DNA from 2 places in the Planococcus sp. SSTMD024 genome. Region 2 is predicted to be linked to the other one. Evidence: predicted binding sites of a transcription regulator. Region 2 holds the regulator's gene; the other holds the start of a gene.
The links. Region 2 encodes NrdR, which represses ribonucleotide reductase genes. Its sites were predicted from a motif close to AACACNATATATNGTGTT; they were not measured.
Positions count from the first base shown of each region.

Region 1: a site for NrdR is predicted at 1,460-1,477, ahead of AB9R92_RS04690 (vitamin B12-dependent ribonucleotide reductase). Genes of this name have one in related genera too.

Region 1 covers NZ_JBGGNS010000019.1:163,736-167,154, forward strand. The annotation lists gene AB9R92_RS04690 (vitamin B12-dependent ribonucleotide reductase) at 1-1,427, opposite strand, end outside; gene AB9R92_RS04695 (rhodanese-like domain-containing protein) at 1,816-2,196, shown strand; gene gcvPB (aminomethyl-transferring glycine dehydrogenase subunit GcvPB) at 2,240-3,419, opposite strand, start outside.
Region 2 covers NZ_JBGGNS010000008.1:7,874-11,292, forward strand. The annotation lists gene AB9R92_RS02155 (replication initiation and membrane attachment family protein) at 1-1,294, opposite strand, end outside; gene nrdR (transcriptional regulator NrdR) at 1,307-1,783, opposite strand; gene speD (adenosylmethionine decarboxylase) at 1,905-2,288, opposite strand; gene AB9R92_RS02170 (glyceraldehyde-3-phosphate dehydrogenase) at 2,600-3,419, opposite strand, start outside.

The DNA.
Region 1 (3,419 bases), on a different contig from region 2:
GTCGCCACGACTTTTTGGCCATATGCGGTCGCGTTCGTTTTTTCATTGGCGTTATCGATGAAGAAAATGCCCGGTTCTGCGGAATATGTCGCGCATACATTGATCAAGTTCCACAGTTCGCGCGCTTTGATCACGCGGTAGGTCCGGACTTTATGACCCATTTTTTCCCATTCGCGAACATCACCGATCTTATGCCATTCTTCGTTGTAGACGGCCATCTCTTCTTTTGAATAGGATTCGACCGCCGGGAAACGCAATTCGAAATCTTCGTCTTTTTCGACTGCTTCCATGAAGTCTTTCGTCAAGGTGACGGAAATATTGGCGCCGGTAAGGAATTCTTCGTTATGGACGGAGAATGTGCCGCCGTCGCGCAGTTTCGTTTCCGCGTCGCGCATGATTTTTTCGTTGAAGCCGCCCATGCCCGGAATCGTCCGGTAATTGAGCAATCCTTGGTACATCGCTTCTTCCTGCTCGGTTAGCGGTTTGAACTTCAATTTATCGTTCGCCAGGCGTTTGATCGTTTCATCTTCTGTGTTTTCGATCAAATAGCGCAAAATACGCGGGTTCTGCATTTTGGAAATGATGAATTCCGCAATGTCCGGATGCCAGTCGGCAAGCATGATCATCTGGGCGCCGCGGCGCGAACCGCCTTGTTCGACGAGATGTGTCAGTTTTGCGATGTCATCCAGCCAGGAAACAGAACCGGATGATTTGCCGTTGACGCCTCTTGCCAGCGTATTGCGCGGGCGAAGTGTCGACCCGTTCGTACCGACACCGCCGCCGCGGCTCATGATTTCCATCACTTGCTTGCGGTGGTCTGAGATGCCTTCACGCGAATCGGCGACGAATGGCATGACGTAGCAGTTAAAATATGTGACATCTGTGTCAGCGCCTGCCCCGTACAGCACACGGCCCGCAGGAACGAAATTCAAGTTGACGAGCTGCTCGTAGAATTTCGTGAACCATTCGCTTTGCTTTTCAGGGGTTGTCTCGACTGCTGAAAGCCCAGTGGCATTGCGTTTGGCAATTTGCTCATAAAATACTTCGAGCGGTTTTTCGATGACATCGATTGGCCGGTTGACGATGCCTTGTTCGACCTCTTCAGGCTTGTCGATGGCGCTGCGGTAATCTTCTTCGATCCAGACGCGCGCTTTGTTGGCATCTTTGTCGATCGAGACGATGTAGCCGAGGCCGCGCGCCGGGAATTTCGGGTCTTCTTTGACCGTCAGCACGACGAAATCACCGGGCTTTAATGTGCTTTTGCTTGTGTCCTTGAAGGAATAGCGGTCAATCATGACCAGGCGGGATACGCCTTTATGGGTTTTTTTCATGTCCTTTGTTACCGCGTGGACTTGGGGGAAAGCTTCAATGTCTTTGTTCAGGGACTCGACGTTTAATGTATATTCGGATTGTGTGGCGGAAACCATTTGACAAATCCTCCTTTATATTATATGGAGTTAACACTATATATAGTATTATTACAATTCCCATGATACTATATATTGAAACCCACTCGCAATAACATTTTTCTGATGGAAAATTCGCCACAGCAGATAACTGAGCAATGACAAGGGTTTGGCGTTTTGCCTTTCGTTAAAATGAGACGAAAGACACGTATGTTCGCATAATTCAGCGCAAAAATCGATTTAATTCCTTCGGGAAAGCACTTGACAATTGAAAGCCCACCAGCAGCGCGCTTCCTGCCTGCAGCTTTCACAGGATTGCCTCTGATTTGCCCAGAATACTGTAACATAGCCATTGAATATCCGTCACCTTATCTCTTATAATGGGTAAGTATAGAAAGGGGCAAGAACAGTGGAATTTTTGTATATCACATTGGGCGTCGTTATCGCCATCCTCATTTTTGCGGTCGTCTCCTTCCTGCGCATCCGCAAAGCGGTCACCGATCTGAATCAGGAAGAATTCATCCAAGGCTACCGCAAAGCGCAGCTCATCGATGTCCGGGAACCGAAAGATTTTGCAGCCGGCCATATCCTCGGGGCGCGCAACATCCCGCAATCGCAATTGCGCCAGCGCTACAAGGAAATCCGCGCCGACAAACCGGTCTACCTGTATGACCAGAACGGGGCAAGAAGCGGTCGCGTCGCATTGTTCCTGAAGAAAAAAGGGTATGACCAATTGTTCCAATTGCAGGGCGGCTTCAAGAAATGGACAGGCAAAATCAAATCCAAATAATAAAAACCCGGAAGCATCTGCTTCCGGGTTTTTTTATTTTTGGTCATTCGCTGTCTGTCGGTTTCTGGTAACGAAGCACCGGCTTGCGTGCCGCTTTCGTTTCGTCCAGCCGGTTGATGACCGTCGTATGCGGGGCATTTTGGACGATCTCCGGATTTTCTTCCACTTCTCGCGCAATCTGGATCATTGCATCGATAAAGTCATCGAGCGTTTCTTTCGATTCCGTCTCGGTCGGCTCGATCATCATGCCTTCTTCCACATTAAGCGGGAAGTAAATCGTCGGCGGATGGTAACCGAAATCGAGCAGGCGCTTCGCCATATCGAGCGTTCTGACGCCGAGCTTCTTCTGGCGGCGGCCGCTCAAGACGAATTCATGTTTGCAGTGGCGGTCGTACGGCAGATCGAAATGAGGCGCGAGCCTTCTCATCATGTAGTTGGCGTTCAAGACGGCGTATTCGGTCACTTTCTTCAAGCCGTCAGGCCCCATCGTGCGGATGTACGTATAGGCACGAACATTGATGCCGAAGTTGCCATAGAACGGCTTGACGCGCCCGATGGAGTCAGGGCGGTTGTAATCGAATGTAAAGCCTTCATCGGTCTTGATAAGGATCGGCTTCGGCAAATACGGGATCAAGTCCGCTTGCACGCCGACTGGGCCAGATCCTGGGCCGCCACCGCCGTGAGGGCCTGTGAAGGTTTTATGCAAGTTCAAATGGACGACGTCAAAGCCCATGTCGCCAGGGCGTGCTTTCGACATGACAGCGTTCAAGTTTGCGCCGTCATAATACAGCTTGCCACCGACTTTATGGATGATCGACGCCATTTCAAGGATATCTTCTTCGAAAAGGCCGAGCGTGTTCGGGTTCGTCAGCATAAGTGCCGCCGTGTCGTCACCGACCACGCGCTTCAAATCGTCCAGGTCGACCAGGCCGTGCTCGTTTGATTTCACGGTCACTGTCTCGAAACCAGCGACTGTCGCAGAAGCGGGGTTCGTGCCGTGTGCAGAATCCGGCACAATGACTTTCGTGCGGTTGAAATCACCGTTCGCTTCGTGGAAAGCGCGGATCATCATGAGGCCCGTCCATTCCCCGTGTGCACCTGCAGCCGGCTGAAGCGTCACTTCGTCCATGCCGGTGATTTCCTTCAAGTGTTCCTGAAGGTCATACATCAATTCCATCGCGCCTTGAACAGTCGATTCTTCCTGCAGCGGGTGGATGTTCGCA
Region 2 (3,419 bases):
CTCCTTGCACAGGGGTTTCCGCTTCATCTTTCTTGTTGAACCATTCAGGCAGTTTTTCTTCCCGGATCGGCTTGCGCCCGGAAGATGACGCCCTTTTCGGCGCGGCGCCTGATTCGTTTTTCCATTTCATGTACTGTGTATGCTCGATGCGGGCAAATTCCATCGCCTGCTTGGCCGTGGTGACATTTTTTCTCAACCAATGCGATGCGATTTTTTCCACATACGCTTTCGTTAATTTCATGTCCGTGCGCAACAAAACATATTGAAGCAACACGTTGACGACCGCCGGCTCCATGCCGTGCTGCGTCACCAATTGGTTCGCCAATTGCACATCGGCCGGAAGCGGTTCTTTGCCGTCGGCGATATCGCGCAGTACTTGAAGCGGCGATGTCGATTCAAGATATGCGATCAACTCGTCTTCTTTGTTTGCAGGCGCTTGTTGCGTGTCAGGTTGTTGCGTTTTTGGTTCTGCCTTTGTGACCGGCTCGAGTTTCGGCGCGGTCGTTGTGACGGTCATTTTATAATAATCGGAAGCGGCTTTTCGCAGCCCTTCCTCATCTATTCGGTAATCATCTTCGATCGCCAGCAATACGACCTTTTGCATTTCAAGTGGGCCGAAACCATAAAGGAACGAAAGTTTCACGATGAAATTGCGGATGGCGGGCGTCAATACTCGCTTTGGCACGAGCTGTTCGGAAAGTCCTTGGCGCAGCAGCGCAAAGTCAAAGTCCTGCTCCATTCCGTATTCCCCGTCCGTCCGTGATTCGAGCTCTTTTTGGTCTGCCGGATAACCGGCCTTCGCATGCACCGGCTGGAAGATATCCGTGAAAGTCCTCGAGACTTCCTCGTATCCTTCAGCGAGCGGAGTCTGGATGACAAAACGGTCGCGGACGCGGCGGTAAGACGATTCCCCGATCTTGCTGAACAGGAACATCGACAACAGCGGATCAGCAAAAAAGCTTTTCGGATCGAGCGGCGGGCACAGTTCATATATGAAAGAACGGTCTTCCCCGTCTTTCCGGAAAGTTTTCAATAAGCCGATCGCCTCCAGTTGGATGCGGGATTCAAAGATCGCTTTGACCGGTTTTCCGAGCGTGTTCATCAATGTATAATGCGTTGAATCCACAGACCGCATTTCCCCTTCTGCCCAAAGCGTCAAGTAAAGCGAGATGGCGTCCGACCCGACCATCGGCTGATAAAGCAGCGTCAGCAATTGGCGGTCGTAGTTGGAGAAAGGATAAGGCATGCGGATCCGGTACAAGTCGGCGGGCTGGAGTTCTTTGAACATCATCATGTCGTCACCGCCTTATTTGCTGTCCTTGTCGCCTGGATTGCGGTCAAGCAGATCCTTAAGTTCATCGATGAAGACCGTAATGTCTTTGAACTGGCGATAGACAGAAGCGAAGCGCACATAAGCGACTTCGTCGATATCCGCCAAGCGGTTCATGACCAATTCACCGACTTCTTCCGATTTCACTTCAGGATTGCCGCTTCGGCGAAGTTCTTTTTCGATATCGAAAACGACCCCTTCTAGCATATCGAGCGAGACTGGGCGTTTTTCACAAGCGCGAATCAAGCCGCGTAACACTTTTTCCCGGCTGAACTCTTCGCGGGAGCCATCTTTTTTCACGACGATCAGCGGCATCTCTTCCACCTTCTCGAACGTGGTGAAGCGGTAACCGCACGCTTCGCATTCACGGCGCCTGCGGATTGATTTCATTTCATCTATTGGCCGCGAATCTACTACGCGGGTGCCGTTATGCTGGCAAGCTGGACATTTCATGGTAGACATCTCCCCGAAAATTCTCTATCTGGTAGTAACAGTATAACAAAAATATTCCCTAAACATTAGAAAAAGCAGAGGATTTTCTCCTCTGCTTGTGTTTTGCGTTATTAATGGCCAGTTACACTGTCAGTGACACTTTGGTCGCTCCAGCACCGACTGGTCCCATGCCGCGTGGCACTTCAGTTACTTCGCTTTGTTTTGAATCCAAAGCTTGCGCGATGTAATCAGCTGCAATTGTCGGATCGAGATCTCCGCAAGTATACACATCGACACTCGCATACCCGTGTTCCGGGAAGCTGTGGATAGTCAGGTGTGATTCCGAAATGATGACTACGCCGCTGACACCCTGTGGTGCAAATTTATGAAAAGCGACTTCGCGGATTTCCGCACCTGATTTGAGTGCAGCATCGACAAAAGTCTTTTCGATATAATCCATATCGTTCAATTTGTCAAAATCACACTGCCAAAGTTCTGCGATTACGTGACGTCCCATAGTTTCCATGGTTCGTTTCCCCCTTTGATAACATTTTGGTTTTGCGCAAAATATTCAAAGTTGACTACCACGGGGGAAAGTTAGTCCAGAGAGGTCCTAACCCTTTAAGCAGTCATAAGAATAATAATATACGCTCCTAATTCCTTGCTCTACATAATAAATAGAATTGAGAAGTGGCAGCCGTTTTTGGCTACGATTCATAGTATATGATGAATGTTTTCTAAATGCAATAAATAAATGCTCTATCGGAAATTTTTTTCAAAGTATAGACAAAAAAAGAGCCCGCTTTTCAATAAGAAGAAAAGCGGGCTCTTTTTACATTATTTTGAAGCGACAGCCATAGAATTAGCTACTTTTTTCATCAAGTCGACCACGCGTGCGGAGTAGCCCCATTCGTTATCGTACCAAGCGAGCACCTTCACTTTGCGGTCGCCCATGACAATGGTCGTCAAGCCGTCAACGATTGCGGATTTCGGGTTTGTATTGAAGTCAATTGATACAAGCGGCTCCATCGTCAAATCAAGGATGCCTGCAAGCGCCCCTTCGGATGCTTCCGTGAACGCGCGGTTGACGTCTTCGACTGTGACATCCTGTTGGACATCGACGACAAGGTCAACGAGCGAGACATTCGGCGTCGGCACGCGAAGCGCCAGGCCATGCAATTTTCCTTCGAGTTCAGGGAGAACCAGCGACAAGGCTTTGGCAGCTCCTGTTGATGTCGGGATGATCGACTGGGCACAAGCACGCGCACGGCGAAGATCCTTATGCGGGTTATCCAAGTTCTTTTGATCATTGGTATACGCATGGACAGTCGTCATCAAACCGTTTTCAATGCCGAATGCATCATTCAACACTTTTGCGACAGGAGCCAAGCAATTCGTCGTGCAGCTGGCGTTCGAGATGATGTCGTGTTTTTCGACATCCAATTTATCGTCATTGACGCCCATGACGATTGTGATGTCTTCATTTTTGCCAGGCGCCGTCAGGATGACTTTTTTCGCCCCTGCTTCCAAATGAAGCGCAGCTTTATCGCGCGAGTTGAATTTGCCGGTGGCTTCAATGACGATATCGACGCCCATTTCCTCCCATGGAAGTTTCAATGGATCGCGTTCACTGACCAGTCGGATACGCTTTCCGTTT